DNA from 2 places in the Fundicoccus sp. Sow4_F4 genome. Region 1 is predicted to be linked to the other one. Evidence: predicted binding sites of a transcription regulator. Region 1 holds the regulator's gene; the other holds the start of a gene.
The links. Region 1 encodes CtsR, which represses protease genes until heat stress. Its sites were predicted from a motif close to TTGGTCAAAAAAGGTCAAANA; they were not measured.
Positions count from the first base shown of each region.

Region 2: a site for CtsR is predicted at 2,017-2,037, ahead of clpB (ATP-dependent chaperone ClpB). Genes of this name have one in related genera too.

Region 1 is NZ_JBQKLQ010000003.1:120,682-130,721, forward strand. Features, by position in the region: gene ACTQ5J_RS06185 (PucR family transcriptional regulator) at 58-939, shown strand; gene ACTQ5J_RS06190 (hypothetical protein) at 1,295-1,639, opposite strand; gene ACTQ5J_RS06195 (ATP-dependent Clp protease ATP-binding subunit) at 1,802-4,285, opposite strand; gene ACTQ5J_RS06200 (CtsR family transcriptional regulator) at 4,298-4,765, opposite strand; gene ACTQ5J_RS06205 (CoA transferase subunit A) at 5,038-5,763, shown strand; gene ACTQ5J_RS06210 (3-oxoacid CoA-transferase subunit B) at 5,766-6,419, shown strand; gene ACTQ5J_RS06215 (vitamin B12-dependent ribonucleotide reductase) at 6,838-9,435, shown strand; gene ACTQ5J_RS06220 (cob(I)yrinic acid a,c-diamide adenosyltransferase) at 9,514-10,040, shown strand, end outside.
Region 2 is NZ_JBQKLQ010000001.1:449,691-459,730, reverse strand. Features, by position in the region: gene clpB (ATP-dependent chaperone ClpB) at 1-1,931, opposite strand, end outside; gene ACTQ5J_RS02160 (methylglyoxal synthase) at 2,099-2,521, opposite strand; gene recQ (DNA helicase RecQ) at 2,890-4,665, shown strand; gene ACTQ5J_RS02150 (nuclease-related domain-containing protein) at 4,878-5,867, opposite strand; gene ACTQ5J_RS02145 (metal-sulfur cluster assembly factor) at 6,032-6,397, opposite strand; gene ACTQ5J_RS02140 (Cof-type HAD-IIB family hydrolase) at 6,529-7,368, shown strand; gene ACTQ5J_RS02135 (YitT family protein) at 7,431-8,381, opposite strand; gene ACTQ5J_RS02130 (hypothetical protein) at 8,424-8,867, opposite strand; gene ACTQ5J_RS02125 (fructose-1,6-bisphosphatase) at 9,092-10,040, shown strand, end outside.

The DNA of each region.
Region 1 (10,040 bases):
AGTGTAAATGTTAAACTAGTAGAGACAAGACCTTAGTTTCTCGAAAGGACAACATATATGATTGATTCATTAAAAAATATCTATCCAAATAGTTTGCATAAGCCAAAAAAAGTGCCGAATAGTGATGAGTATTTTCACTTTCTTTGTGATGAGGACAGTCTTTATATTCCTCTTCGTGATTTAGACGCTTCTCAACTCCAATTGTTAAAGATTTTTTCTCAAAAAACGATCGATGCGAGTCCTAACTTTCTGACCACCCACTTGGAAGAAAGTTGGTATCAATTTTTAGTTCATAAGCATCCGAATATGCCGACGGGTGTGGAACATATTCGGATGCTTCAGTTTGATTATTATAAACGCCCCGATGCGTTTGATTATGCGATGTGGCGAGAAACCTTGACGAATGCAATTGATGCTGTCGTAACAGTTATTCAGCTGAACGAAAGACGCATGTTAGTCATTCTAGACTCAGATAAGTTAGAAAACGATGCTATGACGCAAATCACGGGCCTCGTGAATACATTAGATGATGATTTTGAGTTATCCACAAGAGGGATTATTGGTCAAATTCATACTGTATCACAGGCCTTGCCAACGTTATATGAAAATGAGCAAGCCTTGTTTGATAAGGCGCTTCAGTCGGAAGTTTTTAATCATATCCAATTTTTATCCGATAGTCTCTTAACTTATATTGGCCATGAAGCAACGCTTCAACAGCCAATCCTATCGAATTTACGTCAACAAATTTTAACTAATTCTGAATACGAGGCGACAATCCGGACTTTATTCGAGCGTCGCGGAAACTTAACGCAAGCTGCGGACGCTTTATTCGTTCATCGCAACACCTTGACCTACCGCATGAACAAGTTTACTAAAGAGACTGGTTTTAACTTACAACATTTGCCTGACTTAATTATCTGCTACTTGGCACTCAATTAAATACAATAAGGTGTCAGTCACTCGCATTCCTGACGATTATAAAAGATCTCTGTGCTTTAATTTTTAATCGTCGCAAATCGCGATGAGCGACACCTTTTGTTTTTGTGGCTTGTATATAGAAAGATGTATTGAATGTAGGTGTGTGTGAGCTTTGCAAGGGCTGTGTGAGAATAGCTTTTGTTTCCCTTCTTGTGTGCGTCACATCATCGCGAAAGTAACAAGGATGTGAGACATATTCCAGAATCCGTCGCTCGACTCGTCATGATATGAGAGAATTTTCAGACTTTATAGGTACACAAAAAACCGTGACTAGCGCTAATTAGTCAGCGCTAGTCACGGTTCTTTTTCTATTTGCTTAGTCGAAGTAATCTGAAACTTTTGATGTCGCGTCCGAAGTTACCTTTTTCGCACGATCAATAATTTCACTAAACGCATCGCCTGTTTTATCCTTTAAGCTGCCTGCTTGATTCGCAAACTTCATTAAAGTGTTGATTTCTGCATCATCCAAATTATCAACAGCTGAAACAAGGGCATCTGATCCGTTTAAAGTATGTTTTACAAATGATTTTGCTTTTTCACGATTGATGATGCCTTCAACTTTTTCACGAGCTGAATCATTCATATAAACAAAAGCCGCTAAACCAGCCACTGTAGCAGCTGATCCTAGTAAAACCGTCGCAATATATCCTTTTCTATTCATCTTTGTTCCTCCTACTTTCAAAAAATTAAATTTTTCTATAATTAAATTATAACACACACCCTATCAGACCTCTATTTAAAACACTTACTCTTTTCTTGCGTTTCTATACAAAAACTCCCTCTAAGACCATTCGCCTTGAGGAAGCTTTGATGTTTAGATTAATTATTTAGAACTTTGTTTCGAACGATTATTGATATTAATGTTACCTGAACGGCCACCGATGGTGATACTATCACCTAGCTCAATGTCGCCTCGCAGCATCATTTCGCTCAGCTCATCTTCAATTTGTTTTTGGATGGCACGGCGGATTGGACGCGCTCCATATTCTGGATCGTAACCCGCTTCTGCGATAATATCTACGGCAGTATCCGTTACGCGCGCTTCAATTTCAAGCTCATTCAAGCGGTGAATAATTTCTTGCGCTTGAAGTTTGACGATTTCGCGAATTTCTTCTTTCGTCAACGCATGGAAGACAACTGTCTCGTCGATACGGTTTAAAAACTCTGGTCGGAAAGCACGTTTCACTTCTTCAAGGATTCGTTTTTCCATTGCATCATGATCATCTTTATAAGAGACTGCACCGAAACCAACTGACTTCTCGTCACGTAAGGCGGTTGCTCCTAAGTTTGATGTCATAATTATGATTGTGTTACGGAAGTCTACGCGACGTCCTTTACCGTCTGTTAAATGACCGTCATCAAATACTTGTAACAAAATATTAAAAACATCCGGATGGGCTTTTTCAACCTCATCTAATAGAATGACGCTGTATGGTTTTTGACGAACTTTCTCAGTCAATTGCCCCGCTTCGTCATAGCCGACGTAACCTGGAGGTGAACCTACCAAGCGAGAAACACTGTGTTTTTCCATGTACTCTGACATATCAACACGAATCATGTTATCTTCGCTACCAAACATTGAATGAGCAAGTGTCTTCGCTAATTCCGTTTTACCCACACCTGTCGGCCCCAGGAATAAGAATGAACCGATTGGACGTTTGGGACTCTTCAAACCACTTCGTGCACGACGAATCGCGCGAGCGACAGCTTGAACAGCTTTATCTTGGCCGATTACACTTTCATGTAGTTCAGCTTCTAGATGGACTAATCGTTGGGATTCAGCCAATTCCATTTGGTTAACTGGAATACCTGTTGATAAAGCAATGACTTCTGCCACGTGATTTGCATTCACCACTAAATGTTTCACTAATTCACCGTCTTTTTCTTGCTCGGTCGCTTTTTGAATATTAGTTTCGATTGCTTGTTCTTCTTGACGTAATTCAGCTGCTTGTTCAAAATTACGATCAAGAATTGCTTTTTCTTTTTTCTTAGATACTTCGACTAATTGACGTTCAAGGTTGGCAACTGACGATAATACGATCGACTCGTCGATACGCACTTTTGCTGCTGCTTCATCAATTAAATCAACGGCCTTGTCTGGTAAACGACGCTCTGTTAAGTAACGTGCACTTAATTTCACGGCTGCTTGAACTGCTTCGTCTGTAATTTCAACTTTATGGTGATCTTCGTACTTGCTTTTCAGACCTTCAATAATTTGAATAGATTCGACTTGTGTTGGTTCATCGATTTGAACTTTTGAGAAACGACGTTCTAAAGCAGCATCTTTTTCAATGTACTTTTGGTACTCATCTAAAGTTGTTGCACCCACTGTTTGGATTTCTCCACGTGCTAGTGCAGGTTTCAAGATGTTAGATGCATCGATTGCACCTTCTGCACCACCTGCGCCGATTAATGTGTGTAATTCATCAATGAAGAGAATCACTTGGCCATCGGCTGCAATTTCTTCAATAATCTTCTTCATACGTTCTTCGAACTCACCGCGATATTTCGTACCTGCGACTAAAGATGCCATATCTAACATCATCAAGCGTTTGCTTGCGATATCTTCTGGTACTTCGCCGTCAATCATTCTTTGGGCTAAGCCTTCAGCAATCGCTGTTTTACCAACACCAGGTTCTCCTACGAGGACTGGGTTGTTTTTCGAACGACGGCTAATGATTTGGATGATACGACGGATTTCTTTTTTACGACCAATAACTGGATCGAGTTTGCCATCACGAGCGAGTTGTGTTAAGTCGCGCGCAACAGAATCTAATGTTGGTGTTTGGCTTGTTTCGGCTTGTTGACCTCTTTGGCGGCCATTGCCACGTTTGTTACCCATTTGAGCACGCTCGTTATTGCCATTAATACCAATTAATTCATAGATTTTTTTGCGTAATTCATTTATATTAATGCCTAAATTTTTCAATAAGACTGTTGCTAAAATTTCTTCTTTTAACATACCTAATAGTAGATGTTCTGTGCCAACTTTTGGTGCACCTAGACGTTTGGCGTCATTAGATGCATTCATAATAATCTTTTTAGATCTAGGTGAATAAGGAATGACGATTTCGCCTTCGACGCGCGGATTCACGACTTTGCCATGAATTATTTCAAGCTCCATCAATAGTGATTGATAGTCGGCACCCACCTCGCGTAAAGCTTTTCCAGCAATTCCTTGTTCTTCACGGGCTAGTCCTAAAAGAATATGTTCTGTGCCTACCGCTTGATGTCTTAAATAATACGCTTGTTCAGCTGCGTATATCATGACTTGACGGGCACTCTCTGTAAATAGTTCTTCAAACATTCATTTCACCTCTTACTTTATTGTATATCTTAGTTGTACTAAGAAAGTTTTGAGCAACATGGCTCTGGCAGATTGTTCTTGGCTTGAGATACTGTGCAATACTGATTTTTCTATGACCGATAAAATCAAGGTACCTTCACGTTGAGTAATTATACCAGAATCTATCAACGTCTCAACCAAATTGATGCCATTTCGTTGATTGATTTGGCTACCAATTAATTCAATCATTTGGTCAATGTGATCCACTTCATCCACGACACGAATTTTAAATATGCGAATGTAGCCTCCACCACCACGTTTACTTTCGACCATGTAACCATGTTCTTGGGTAAAGCGCGTATTAATGACATAATTGATTTGTGAAGGGACGCAGTCAAAGCGTTCGGCTACATCGCTGCGTTTTATTTCTAATTGCTCATTATTACGTAAAAAACCTTTTAGATACGCTTCGATAATGTCCGACATGTTACGTTGCGACAAAGTTACCCCTCCTTTTTCACTAACATTGACTTTCTTTGACTATTATACAATAAAGGATCGCTTTTGAGAAGTCTTTTGACCAACATTATCAGAACCGTTTGATTGCTGGGTTTATTTTGTTCGAAAGGTTATAAGAATAGCTTATAGTACGCTTTAATTTTCGATGGTGGCAGATTTTTATGTTTCAACATAGAATGTTTATTGTAAGCGCTGACGTTATGCGTCATTTTATTTAAAGGCCAAATATAAACTTTTTATAAGGGGGAAAACTCATGGCAGAGATTATTACTGTCCAAGAAGCCGTAGCTAAAGTTAAACAAGGTGATTCTTTAGGTACTTCAGGTTTCTTAGGTGTATCGACACCGATTGAATTAATTAATGGCTTAGTAGAAGCCGGAACTAACGAATTAACTTTAGTACAACCAGTAACTGGTTATCCAGGTGAAGAGCACGATGTGGGTAAATTAGCGGAAAACCGTCAAATCAAAAAATTTGTCGGCGCTCATACTGGAACGTCAAAAGCGTTCAACAAGCAATTTTTAGCGGGTGAAATCGAAGTAGATTACGTTCCAATGGGAACTGTTGTTGAAATGATTCGTGCAGGTGGCGCAGGTCTTGGTGCCGTTGTCACTCCAGTTGGTATCGGTACATTACAAGAAGAAAAGCAAGACAAAATTGTACGTAATGGTCAAGAATACTTAATCTATGATCCCGTTAACCTAGATGTTGCCTTTATTAAAGCAAATAAAGCGGACAAATATGGTAACTTATATAGTTTTGGTACGGCTAAATCAATTTCTGTTGAATTAGCTTTAGCTTCTAAGATTGTTATTGCGGAAGTTGATGAGATTATTGAAGTTGGCGACATCGCACCAACGGATGTAACAGTTCCTGGTATCTTAGTAGACTATATTATTCAAGGTCAAACTGAAGAAGAACGTTACGACTACTACCGTGAATTATGGGGTAGAAACAATATGTTGAGAGGAGAAGCATAATAATGAATCCAAAAGAATTGATTGCTCGTCGTATTGGACAAGAATTTAAAGATGGAGATATCGTTAACTTAGGTTTTGGTATCCCTAACGCTTCAGCAAATTATATTCCTGACGGCGTAAACGTTATTTTACAAGCAGAGAATGGTGCGCTTCGTTTTGGTGCTACACCAACAAAAGACACATTAACACCAGACTATGGTAACTCAGGGGGCGCACCAATCACTTTATTACCTGGTGCTTCAACATTTGATTTACAAACTTCATTTGCAATTATTCGTGGTGGACACGTTGATGTCACTGTTTTAGGTGCATTAGAAGTAGACCAAGCTGGTAACATTGCTAACTGGATGGTTCCAGGTGTAATGGCTCCAGGTATGGGTGGCGCGATGGATTTATTAGTTGGCGCTAAAAAAGTTATTGCTTCAATTCAACATACTGATAAAAAAGGTAACTCTAAATTATTAACTGAGTGTACTTTACCATTATCTGCAGCCAATGCAGTTGACATGGTGATCACTGAATTAGCAGTTTTTGAAATCAAAGACGGTAAATTCTACTTAACAGAACACGCTCCTGGCGTAACTGTGGAAGAAATTTTAGAGAAAACAGCTGGTGAAGTGGTTGTTTCTGAAGATATTAAAGAGTTCTTCTCTTAATATTACATAGGTTAACTTAATTTTTATTCCAACCCGTGCAAATGTAAGACGCCTGAAAACTCACTGTTTCAGTGATGGCATCGAACATTTACACGGGTCTTTTATTTACCCAATTTTCCCCCTAGTAAGTTAATAGTTTCGATGTTAGACTAATTAAGTTAAGTCATTATAAGACAGACGATTTCTTAAGCAACTAGAGTATGTGTTTGTTTTTCTAAACTTTTAATAGTTAAGAAATTGTATAAATTGTGTGTTAGACTAGCTAATCAGATTGATTTAGTTTAAACTAGATGACAAATGAACCACCATATATTGTGGTGGTTCTTTTCTTTTAACACAATATATGGCAATTCATCTATAAGAATACACGATGTTGACTTAAAGTTGATATTTCAGTAAATAAAGGGGTAATGATAGGATGGCTACAGAAATTAAAAAATACATTGAGTGGGATCAAGCTCAATTAAACAAAGATATTGAACAGTTTCCTCAGATTTTTCCGATGACCGATGACATGCAAATTACGCATAAAGGTGTTTCGCGTATGGTGATGCTCGATCGTTACGCCTTTAAAGATTCGGCCAAAACTACTTTAGCTCCTGGCGATTTAGTTGTGTTAACGGTTAAAGCAGATCCTAAATATCCTGCACGCGGGATTGGGATTGTTCAACAGTTAAATTTCGAACGCAATGAAGCAGTGATTTGGTTAGAAGAAGAATACCGTGGTTCTTTAGAAGAGACACAAGAAAAAGAAAGCGGTCTTGTGACCCGTCATATTGACACTTTGGATAAGCCTTTAGAAGTTTATTATGAACAAATCGCTAAAAGAAATGCCCGTGGTTTAGCAGCGACAGAAACAACCCAAGCAGACCGTGAGACATCTTTTACTAAGTTTTACGAGCAATTAATGAGCATGAACTTTGTGCCAGCTGGTCGTGTCTTATATGGAGCTGGTTCGGAAACAGATGTGACTTACTTTAATTGTTATGTGATGCCTTTTGTGCCTGACTCGCGTGAGGGGATTTCAGATCACCGTAAAGAGGTGATGGAAATTATGTCGCGTGGTGGTGGTGTGGGAACCAACGGTTCAACTTTACGTCCACGTAATACATTAGCTCGTGGGGTTAATGGTAAATCTTCTGGTTCAGTTTCATGGTTGGATGATATCGCGCAATTAACGCACTTGGTTGAGCAAGGTGGTAGCCGTCGCGGTGCCCAAATGATTATGCTAGCGGATTGGCATCCAGATATTATTGAATTTATTATCTCAAAAATGCAAAATCCTCGAGTGTTACGTTACTTGATTGAACAATCCAAAGACGAACAAATTCAACGCCTGGCAGAAGAAAAGTTAAAATTCTCACCTTTCTCAATGTCAGAAATTGAAATGTTTGAAAATATTGTACGTTATAAAAACTTCCCAGGTCGTGGTGGTTTCACTGAAAGCAACATTACGGAAGCCGAAGCTAAAATTCGCGATGGCGGAACTTATAGCGTCCATAATCCAGACTTCTTGACTGGAGCGAATATTTCAGTGACTTTAACGGATGACTTCATGCGAGCCATCGAAGAAGATGCTGACTGGCAATTAAGATTCCCAGATGTTGAAAACTACTCTAAGGAAGAAATGTCAGCTTATAACACGGACTGGCCAGTGGTTGGTGACGTACGTGAATGGGAAACAGACGGTTACGCGGTTAAAACTTACCGTACAATTCGTGCCCGTGAATTATGGAAGTTAATCAATATTTGTGCGACTTACTCAGCTGAACCTGGTATCTTCTTTATTGATAATGCCAACAAAGACACCAATGCTAAAGCATACGGTCAAAAAGTTGTCGCAACAAATCCTTGCGGGGAACAACCTTTAGCACCTTATTCTGTGTGTAACTTAGCAGCTGTCAACTTGGCCAACATGGCCGATAAAGAAAATCACACGGTAGATTTTGAGAAATTAAAAGAAACCGTTCGTGTTGGTGTGCGTATGCAAGATAACGTCATCGATGCGACGCCTTACTTCTTAGAAGCTAACCAAAAACAAGCGCTAGGTGAACGTCGTATTGGTTTAGGCGTGATGGGCTTGGCTGACTTATTGATCTATACACAGAGCCTATACGGTTCAAAAGAAGGTAACCAAATCGTTAACGACGTCTTTGAGACTATGGCCATTACAGCTTACGAAACATCGATTGAATTAGCCAAAGAAAAAGGCAGCTTCCCATTCTTAATTGGTGAAACCGACCAAGAAACACAAGCATTACGTCAACGCTTCGTTGAAACTGGCTACATGCAAAAAATGCCTGCTCACATCCGTGAAGGGATCTTAGCACATGGTATCCGTAACTCTCATTTACTGACTGTTGCGCCAACAGGTAGTACAGGAACAATGGTCGGCGTAGCGACTGGTTTAGAGCCCTATTTTGCCTTTAAATATTTCAGAAGTGGTCGTCTAGGTAAATTCATTGAAGTGAATGCGGATATCGTTTCTGAATATTTAACTGCTCATCCTGAAGTGGATGAAAACAATTTACCGGAGTACTTCATTTCAGCGATGGAATTAGCTCCCGAAGCTCACGTTGATACACAAACCACCATTCAATATTGGGTGGATAGCTCGATTTCTAAAACGGTTAATGCGCCTAAAGGTTATACTGTTTCTCAAGTTGAGAAAGTATACGAAAGACTTTATAAAGGTGGCGCTAAAGGTGGAACGGTTTATGTGGACGGTTCCCGTGACTCACAAGTCCTCACTCTAGCCGCGGAAGAAAACGAAGTGGATCACATCGAATTATTCGAAATGGAAGAAACGCGCATTGTCGATGATAAAAACGAATTGCGTCAATTAGTTCAATTAGCTGAAACAGAACATTACTTAACTAAAGGTCATACAGATGACGTGGTTTACGGTTCAGAAGTGGGCGATACGTGTCCTATCTGTCGCCAAGGTGTCGTAGAAGATATCGGCGGCTGTAACACATGTATCAATTGTAACGCTCAGTTACGTTGTGGCCTGTAGAGTCAACTAAGTAAACTCTCGCTAGACCCTTTTCAAAGTGGTCTAGCTTTTTTTATAGCAAAGCAAGGAGGAAGAATGATGCAACTTTACACACGAACGGGTGATCATGGAACGACCCGAATTATTGGCGGAAAATCTGTCCATAAAAACAGTGCGCAAGTCGAAGCCTATGGGACGGTCGACGAATTGAACAGTATTCTCGGCATGGTGGCTGCTCACGGCGATCTGTGGCCGGAGCTGCAGACTGAAATTATGGCGATCCAACAATATCTGTTTGACTGCGGCAATGATTTGGCGACGCCTGGAGCTTCTGAGCGCTACCCTTTTCGCATGACGAGTGAGCACGTGACTTGGCTCGAAAGTCGCATTGATGCTTACAGCGACATCCCACCGGTTATCGAATCATTCATTTTGCCCGGCGGAAGTTCGCTGGCGGCCCTGATTCATTTGGCCCGCACTGTCACTCGACGCGCTGAGCGTTGCACCGTGACGCTGCAGCAAAAGCAGGCCATCAACCCTGCCTGCCAGAAATTTCTCAACCGCCTCTCGGATTACTTTTTCGCCCTGGCCCGCCTGGCCAACCACCGCCTCGGCGTCAAGGACGT
Region 2 (10,040 bases), on a different contig from region 1:
GACATATCAATTCTCACCATATGATTTTCATCATCGAATAAAACTTCCGCTAAAGATTTGGCTAGTTCAGTTTTTCCGACCCCGGTTGGACCTAAGAATAAGAAGGATCCTATCGGTCTATTCGGATTTTGGAGTCCAGCACGTGAACGTAAGACGGCTTCTGTTACTTTCTCAACTGCTTCATCTTGACCAATCACACGTTTATGTAAGGTTTCATCTAGGCGTAGTAACTTGTCTCTTTCACCTTCAACTAAACGAGTCACTGGAATTCCAGTTAATCTTCCAACAACTTTCGCAATTTCTTCGTCAGTCACACGTTCTTGGGTGAGACGAGTGACTTCTTTGGCTTCTTCAGAAGCTTCTATTTCTTTTAATTCCTTTTCTAGTTGTGGGATTCGACCATGACGCATTTCTGCAGCTTTTTCTAAATTATAATCTGCTTCTGCTTCTTCTAATGTACGACGAGCCTCTTCCAAAGCTTGACGTTTATCACGAATAGCATTCATGGATTCTTTTTCAACTTCCCAACGTAATTTCAAATTATTCGCTTCTTCGCGTAACTCGGCCAATTCCTCTTGGATAAGTTCTAATCGTTTTTTACTCGCATCATCGTTTTCTTTTTTCAAAGCAGCTTCTTCGATTTCGAGTTGCATTAAACGACGCGTCACTGTATCCATTTCAGTTGGCATCGAGTTCATTTCAACTCTGATAGTTGCACATGCCTCATCAACTAAATCAATGGCTTTATCCGGTAAAAAACGATCTGTAATATAGCGATCAGAAAGTGTAGCCGCCGCAACCAAAGCATTGTCATGGATATTCACCCCGTGGTGAATTTCATAGCGTTCTTTCAACCCTCGTAAAATACTAATCGTATCTTCCACTGTCGGTTCTTGAACGATGACACGTTGGAATCGACGCTCTAATGCTTTATCTTTTTCAATATTTTCGCGGTACTCATCTAGAGTGGTGGCACCGATACAATGTAACTCTCCTCTTGCAAGCATAGGTTTCAGAATATTCCCTGCATCCATTGAACCTTCTGTTTTTCCAGCGCCCACAATAGTATGAATTTCATCAATGAATAATAAGATACGTCCTTGTGATTGTTTCACTTCTTTAAGAACAGCTTTTAGACGTTCTTCAAATTCTCCACGGTATTTCGCTCCAGCGATAAGAGAGCCCATATCCAAACTATAAATTTCTTTATCTTTTAGGTTCTCTGGCACATCTTTACGTACGATTCGGTGGGCTAACCCTTCAACAATAGCAGTTTTACCCACTCCGGGCTCCCCTATTAGAACTGGGTTGTTTTTAGATTTACGTGAGAGAATGCGGATAACATCGCGAATTTCTTCGTCACGTCCAATGACGGGATCTAATTTATTCTGTTTAACTGCTTCATTTAAATTAATGGCATATTTAGCTAAAGACTCGTAAGTTTCTTCTTGGTTTGCTGAAGTCACACGGTCTCCCCCTCTCAATTCTTTAATTCTTTCATTTAATTTATTCTTAGTTAACCCATTTTCTAGTAAAAACTTCGTTAATGGATTATTTTTCTGTTCAAATAAAGCTAACATAAATACTTCTGTCGCCAAATACTCATCTTGAAATTCACTGGCTATTTTATTTGCTTCAGATAATAGCTGCTGAAATCTTTGGCTAAACTGTTGTCCATATTGAACATTTGCTCCTGACACAGTAGGTAATTGATCAATTTCGTTTTCTACCAATGTTTTGAATTCGCTCAGCGGCACATTTAACTCTTCATATAAATTATAAGCAAAATGATCCGGTTGCAAAAAGACAAGCCACAAATGCGGTATGTCAATTTGTTGTTGCTGACGTGTTATTGCGATTTGCTGTGCTTCACCTATCGCAGTTTGCATTGTTGTTGTAAATTTATCAATCACAGTTTCACAACCTTTCATTTATCCGTTTAGTCATTAGTCAAAATTGGTCAATTAGTTTTGACCAAAAAGTAAGCTCTTTACGAGCTACCTATAGTATATACCCTTGGTCAGGAAAGGTCAATGCATATTTTAGTCCTTTTTTGAAAAAATGAGACCTTACTTCCTGGGGAAATAAGGTCTTCGTTTTAAAAATTGAGATGGTCTCGTTCTTTAGTTTTAGCAACTTTACGCCAATCTAGAAAACCTGCGTCTAATGCGCGCAACAGGGCTTCTGCTGTACTAACATTTGTGGCCAATGGAATTTCATAGACATCCGACAGTCGCAATAAAGCAGATATATCTGGTTCATGTGCTTGCGGCGTTAATGGATCTCGGATAAAACAAACCAAATCAATTTTATTGTCAGAAATATAAGCACCTATCTGTTGGTCCCCGCCTAATGGTCCTGATTTAAAACGGTGAACTTTTAAGTCAGTCGCCTCGATGATTCTTTGACCAGTGGTTCCTGTCGCAAACAAGGTATGTTCTGCTAGTACTTCACGGTATGCAATCGCTAAATTAACTATATCGTCTTTCTTTTTATCATGTGCAATTAAAGCAATATTCATTCTACACCTCTTCATTGACTTTGTTACTTCAATCTAACCACATATTGTTGTCTCCTGCAATCTTTTTGTATAGGCTTTCAAATATGAACAGAAAAAAACACCAAGCGCTGTCTTTGGGCTGAAAGTTTCAGGGCTTGGTGGTTTTACCGGTCATAGCAGCAAATAATGGACTGAATTCATTAACTAGTAGACTAAAAAGAGGTTGTGAATCATACTAAATTATGTGGTGGTTAGTATGCGCTACTATGAGGTTAAAGGAACTATAACAAAGATTTATTAATTGATTATTAACTAAAATGTTTTTTAGAAAATTCGTGTTTTTATTCGTATTCTGTTAAAATAAAACGGATAATATGGGAGGTAGTATTTTGACTTTAACAGTAGCATTAGAAAGAAACTTCGGTTATTCGACTTTTAGACCGGGACAAGAGGATATCATTTCTGCTTTGATGCAAGATCAAGATGTTCTTGGCGTCTTACCGACTGGTGGAGGAAAATCCGTTTGTTATCAATTACCTGCTATATTGAAAGCTGGTTTAACAATTGTAATCTCCCCTTTGATCTCCTTAATGCATGATCAAATTGATTCTTTGAAACAACATGGTATTTCAGCTGATTTCATTAATTCTTCTCTAACTCAACAAGAATATTCTGAAATTCGTTACCGCTTGCGTCAAGGGGGGGTGAAACTGTTATATATCGCGCCTGAACGTTTAGAAAACCAATTTTTTGTTAATGAAATTTCTAGATTACCAATATCGATGATCGCTGTTGACGAAGCACACTGCGTGTCTCAATGGGGGCATGATTTCCGTCAAAGCTATCGCCAAATCAGCTCTTTCATAGACGCATTGCCTCATCGTCCTACCATAGCAGCTTTTACGGCTACAGCTACCGAATTGGTGAGAGGCGATATAATTGAACAGTTACAATTAACTGAACCAAACGTATTCATCAATTCTTTTGATCGGCCTAACATTAAGTTTACAGTTAAAGAGCCTTCAAATAAAATGCAAGAGTTAAAAGATTATTTGAAAGATGCAGAAGATTCCACGATTATCTATGCTCAAACTCGTAAAAATGTCGATCAAATTCACGAGCATTTATTGAAAAGTGGCCATTCGGTCGCCAAATATCATGCTGGTTTATCAGCACAAGTGCGTGCAAATGCTCAAGATGATTTCATTTACGATCGTGCGAAAATTATGATCGCAACCAATGCTTTTGGGATGGGAATCGATAAGACTGACGTGCGAAAGGTGATTCATTATAATATGCCAACTGATTTAGAGGGCTACTATCAAGAAGCCGGACGTGCTGGACGTGATGGTTTAGAATCTGAAGCAATTCTATTATTTGGAAAGCAAGATATTGTTTCAAGTAAGTTTTTAATTGAAAACAGTCAGGACCCTACAAGTATTTCACGTTTAGATACGATGATTCAATACGCTAACCATACCTCTTGCTTACGCCGCTTTATTTTGAATTATTTCGGGGAGAATAGGCAAGTCGATTGTTTGAACTGCTCTAGTTGCTTAAGTGAATTTACTACGGTCGAAGTCACTAGAGAAGCCCAAATGGTATTGTCTTGTATCGTACGTATGAAACATAGTTTCGGTATGACAATGATTACGAATGTCTTGCGAGGGAGTAAGGAAAAGAAATTACTAGATTGGGATTTTGATGAATTATCCACTTATGGTCTTCTCAAACATAAATCAGAGTCTTTCGTAAAAAATGTTATTTCCCTTCTGCTGGCCAATCATTACTTAAATTTAAACCAACATAAAGGGCTTGAGCTCACTAGTCGAGCACAAGCTTTGTTAAAAGGCGACGAACAGTTGATGATGAAAGAACAAGTTGATTCTGCACGCAACAGTTCGAGACGTAATGTTTTTGTCACTATCTCAGCAGAAGATCCTGATTTATATGAAGCACTACGTGTTTTACGCAATGACCTTGCAAGCGAAGCAGGTATGCCTTCTTATATCATCTTCAATAACAAAAGTTTAGTGGATATGGCAAATAAAAAACCCACGACTTATCAAGCCTTCTTAGAAGTTGATGGCGTCGGTTCTGTTAAGGCTGATAATTATTGGAAAGTTTTCACAGATTTAATTAAAAAATACGAAGCCAAGTCTTAGCACTTGGCTTTTTCTGCTTTTTGGTTTGATGGTTTTTGGTTGATAGTTTTTTTCGCGTGTGAATCGGGTTGAAGCTACAAAAGCTGAACTCGCCGTCACGGCCAGGGGCAAAATTGGTATTCGCCGTTACGGCCAGGGGCAAAAATGCTACTCGCCGTCACGGCCAGGGGCAAATATGGTATTCGCCGTCACGGCCAAGGGCAAATATTGAGTCATCGTATTTTATGCGGTGAATCTTTATCTTTGTAGTGAAAAATATTGTGACTGAATTGATCCTTAAAAGATAAATTATTGTTTTTGTATGAATGTTTTGTTGAATTACGGATGAAGTGTTTATTCATTACTTTTATTATTGAATAGACGTTTAACATACCTCCAGACAGTTGCCAGGCCTTATACGGATTCAGCCCCTCATAAGGCAACAGAATCCCTAGCGCACATATTAGTCGCAATGTTGCTTTCTCCTTCCCTTCACAAAAACCACACTCCTTACAAATGATATAATAACGTGTCACTTCTAAATTAAACTCTCGACAACGCTCACAGTAAAGTCCTTTCTTTAAGTTTATAAATCGCTCTTCCGATAGGGAATACCGACGGTTATCAATTTTATGCATTGCCCGTAATTTCATGGCTTCATCTCTAAAATCACGATTAAAAACAGCTTGAAGATTAGCGAGTCTTTCACATTCAAACCGTAAGTCACGATAAAATTGCAGGAGCTTGGCATTTTTTAGATAGGGAATGTCTGAGACGCCTTCCTCAATGTTAACTGTATCTTCCTCATTAATAGACACAACATAGTACTGCAATTCTCTTAAAGCTGAACATTGTCTTGCCACTTGCTCAAAAATACTCCTGCTTCGTTCAACTTGCTTAAAGACATCATGAAATTGTACAATTCCATTAACAGTTAGCTTCTTGTCCGAAAATTGATAGGCTGCTCGATAATTCTTAACTTCAAAACAAATCCAACCAACTTCACAAATTAATACAGCATCCAGTTGAATCTCACCCGCTTTTGTTTGCAGACGTAAATCAAACACCCACTCCCAACTAGCCGCTGACTCTCTTTGGGAAATTTGTGAAAACTTCACTTCCCCTTCATGTCCACATTCTTTCCAATAATAGTCTTTTGCCTCTTGCTCTAACAAAGCCTCTCTATTATTGAGTTCTGACAACCACATATGTTGTTGCGACATCTTCACACACATTAATTTAACCTCCCATATTAACTTACTACTATTAAATACGTAAATTAATGTCAAATATGTTTTTGTCAGACCAATCTTTAGAAAATATTAAGAAACAGGCCACTGACAATCAGTAGCCTGTTTCTTTAAAATCAAACATATTATTAGTTTATCTAACCAGAAAAGCCAAGCGCTATTCTTGCATATCGACTCATACGGTCTGGTTGCCAAGGTGGATAAAATGATAATTCTAACTTAACCTCGTCCACTTCGGCCAATGCCTTTACAGTACGATCAACTTCATCAAAAATCACATCTGCCAATGGACAAGCCGGTGTTGTCAGTGTCATCAAGACATAAGCTACATTATTTTCACGATATTCCACATCATAAACTAAACCTAAGTTGACAATATCTATTCCTAATTCTGGATCAATCACTAATTCCAGTTGTTCAATAATCCGTTGTTTCATCTCTTGCTCAGCACTCAGATTAAAATCATCACTTGATTCTGGTGTGCTCTCTGGTAAATCAGTCATCAGAATACTCCTCTCAAAATAGTCTCCTGTTTACTTTATCACAAAAGAAGGCATAGGGATAGAGGGATAAATTGGTTCGAAACCTAAGATTCTGTTATAATCGTAAAGAATATAACAAAAGGAGATTGATTATGCAGCAACAACTCATCGCTATCGATTTAGATGGCACCACACTAAATGATAAATCACAATTAAGTCGCTTAACGATTCGAACATTACGACTGTTAAGCGAGCAAGGACATCTAATTTCGATTGTGACTGGACGACCTTTTCGTAATAGTTCCGATTTATACCGCCAACTGAATATTCAGGCTCCGATGGTCAACTTTAATGGCGCCCTCTGTCATTTCCCTGGACAGCCCAACTGGCTGCCATACTATCATCAAGACTTGGATCGTGAGATTGCATTTGAACTGTTTGCCAATCAAGAGAAGTTGGAAATTGAATTATTGATGGCTGAAGGTCGCGACAGATTATATACAACTTCACTTCAATTACCAGATAGTCCCTACTATCCGGTTGATTTAGCAAACGTCGATAAACTATCACGCGAATCATTGACTTTTAACCCGACAGCTTTGACTATATTTTCAGCTGAAGAAAAGCAAAAGACCATCGAACAGAATATTAATCAAGCCTATGGCGATTACGTGTCTGTGCGTACATGGGGAGGCGAACTTCCTGTATTGGAAGTGGTTCATAAAGGCATTAACAAAGCAATTGGTGTCCAACGAATTGCAGAGTTTTACCGAATTCCTCAAGCAAAAATCATCGCTTTCGGCGATGAGGAAAACGACTTAGAAATGTTGCAATTTGCTGGAGTGGGTGTCGCAATGAAAAATGGTCGTTCAACTGTCAAAGCAGTATCGAACGAAGAAACAGAATATACTAATGATGAGGACGGCTTAGCCCGTCACTTGATTGAACGATTTTCATTAGACATTCCTGTTGAAGCAATCGTCGAAAAGTAATCACCGTTCAAAATAGGTCTGACTGTAGAGCATGCTCCACAGTCAGACCTATTCTTTTTTATTTATACTGTCTCAATCACTTCTGTTTTTTCGGCTTCATGGTCAATCAATGCAACTTCTTTACGCAAAGACTTTTGTTGATCGCGAGATAAAAAACGACCTGAAACTTTTGTCGACTGAATCATATTGATGAAGGCACTTGGATCTGCTTCAGTCACCGCTATTTGTAAATCATGAATTTCATAACGGTTAACAACAACCATTACGACATCACGCTTATCTTTAGAATAACCACCTTGGCCTTCTAAGATTGTTGCCCCACGCACAATGCGCTTAAAGATGGAAGCAATCACTTCGTCGGTTCGGTTCGTCACGATAAAGGCAGTCAATACCTGTTCGTTTGTATGAATCGTATCGACGACACGTGAACCCACATAAATCGAAATTAACGTATATAGGGCAAACTCCCAACCAAATAAAAGCCCCGCTGCTCCCATGACAAAGAGATTAATAATGAAAGATAAGGAGCCGACATTCATTCCGGTCATTCTTGAAATAAGTACAGAAACAATATCCATACCTCCTGAAGACATACCGACCTTAATAGTTAAGCCCCCACCGAGTCCAGAAATCACGCCACCCATTATCGCATTTAATAACGGATTCTCAGATATACCAGCAATTGGCAGAGTATTTGCGGAAATTGTTGTCCCTACAACGACTAATAGTGACATGATTGTAAACGTTCTTCCTAAACGATAATAACTTAAGATAATCAATGGTATATTTAGAAGAAAGTTTAAGTTACCAGTGGTCAAAAGAGTCGCAAAAGCAGTCTTATTTGTATAATAGCTAATTAATTGTGCGATTCCAGTCACACCACTACTATAGATATTCCCTGGAATTAAAAAAACATTTAATGCAAAACCATAACTGATTGATGCGAAGACGACCACTACTAATTGTAGAACTGTATTCGCCCATGGTTTTTCTGATATTAACCGATTTAACACGACACCTTCTCCTCTATATCAATTTAAGTCTTAGATTGGAGGTTAATTTCTCTTTGCTGATTCACCTAATTCTGCTACTAATTGAGGCTGTAAGCCTTTTGCAATCGCAGAACCTAAGACAATTGTATCATATAGGGGTCTTGGATCCGTGCCAATACGCAGTAATGAGCGCAAGAAAACTTCTCCATCTCCCGCAAGGAATAAACCATAATAACCTGTTTTCATTTCATTTAAATCATTAATAACCTCTAATGCCTTGCCACGTGCATTATAATCGCGCAACATGTGTATGTGACGGTAAATAATTTGAGCATCACTATACGATTTATCAGTATTCTGAATAATCACTTCTACGATTAACGCGGTCTCTTTTGTTACTCTAAATTGAAAACGATAGAGATGATGTCCATTCTCAATTTCTTTATAAGAAGATGGTAATTTCTTTTCATTCAATAAAGCTTCAAACTCTTGTTTAAATTGTGACATGCTAAAACCCCATTTTCAACATATTTTGGACAAAATACATCCTTTATAAGTATAACAAATAAAGCACTATAATAAAACCAAACTCAAAAATTGTGCTATATGGAATTTTTAGTGTTTTTATAAGAAAGAGATGTTACCGGTAACATCTTTATATGGTATGATTGTCATAATGAAAATATGATGAGAAACAGATTTAATCGCGAAGATAAAGGAGCGTTTTAAAAATGACACAAGCCCAAGCAACTTCTAGTCAGGACCAGCGGATGGATGCTTTAATCGAAATCATTAACCTTGAAGCCATCCAACAATTACCGAAAGCTACTGAACACTTCATCAGTGATTTACACGGTGAATTTGAAGCCTTTGACCATATATTACGTAACTGCTCAGGCGTCATTAGTTTAAAAGTAAATGAATTATTTGATAATCAACTGACTGAAGCAGAACAAAAGGAACTTTGTTTTTACATATATTACCCTGAAGATTTATTAGCCACTGTTGAAAAAAGCAATGCCGAGTGGTATCAATTACTCGACCATTTGGTTCAAGTTACCCGCTTTGTCTCAACAAAGTATACACGGTCTAAAGTACGTAAAGCTTTGCCTCAAGCATATGCCTATATTTTAGAAGAATTATTATACCAATATGACGAGACGGATAATAAAGAAGAATATTATAAGTCGATTTACGTAACAATCGTCGATCTTGATTTAGCGAATAATTTTGCGATTGTGCTGGCTAATCTAATTCAACGTTTTGTCGTGGACCACTTACATGTCTTGGGAGATATCTACGACCGTGGGCCGGATCCTGATAAAATTATGGATAAGTTAATGGACGTCCCTTCTTTAGACATCCAATTAGGTAACCATGATGTCATTTGGATTGGTGCATATAGTGGATCGATTGCTTGTTTATGTAATGTGTTGCGAATCACTTTGCGTTACGGTCATACAGAGTTAATGGATAAATACGGCATTGATTTATCAAGGCTGGCTAAATACGGAGAACGCTATTACGTGGATAACCCGGCTTTTCGTCCCAAAGGCGATACGTTACATTTAACTGAGGATGAAACTCTCGACATTACCCGGATGCATCAAGCGATTTCGATCATGCAATTTAAAATTGAAGGCGAAATCATTAAACGTCGCCCTGAATTTAATATGGAAA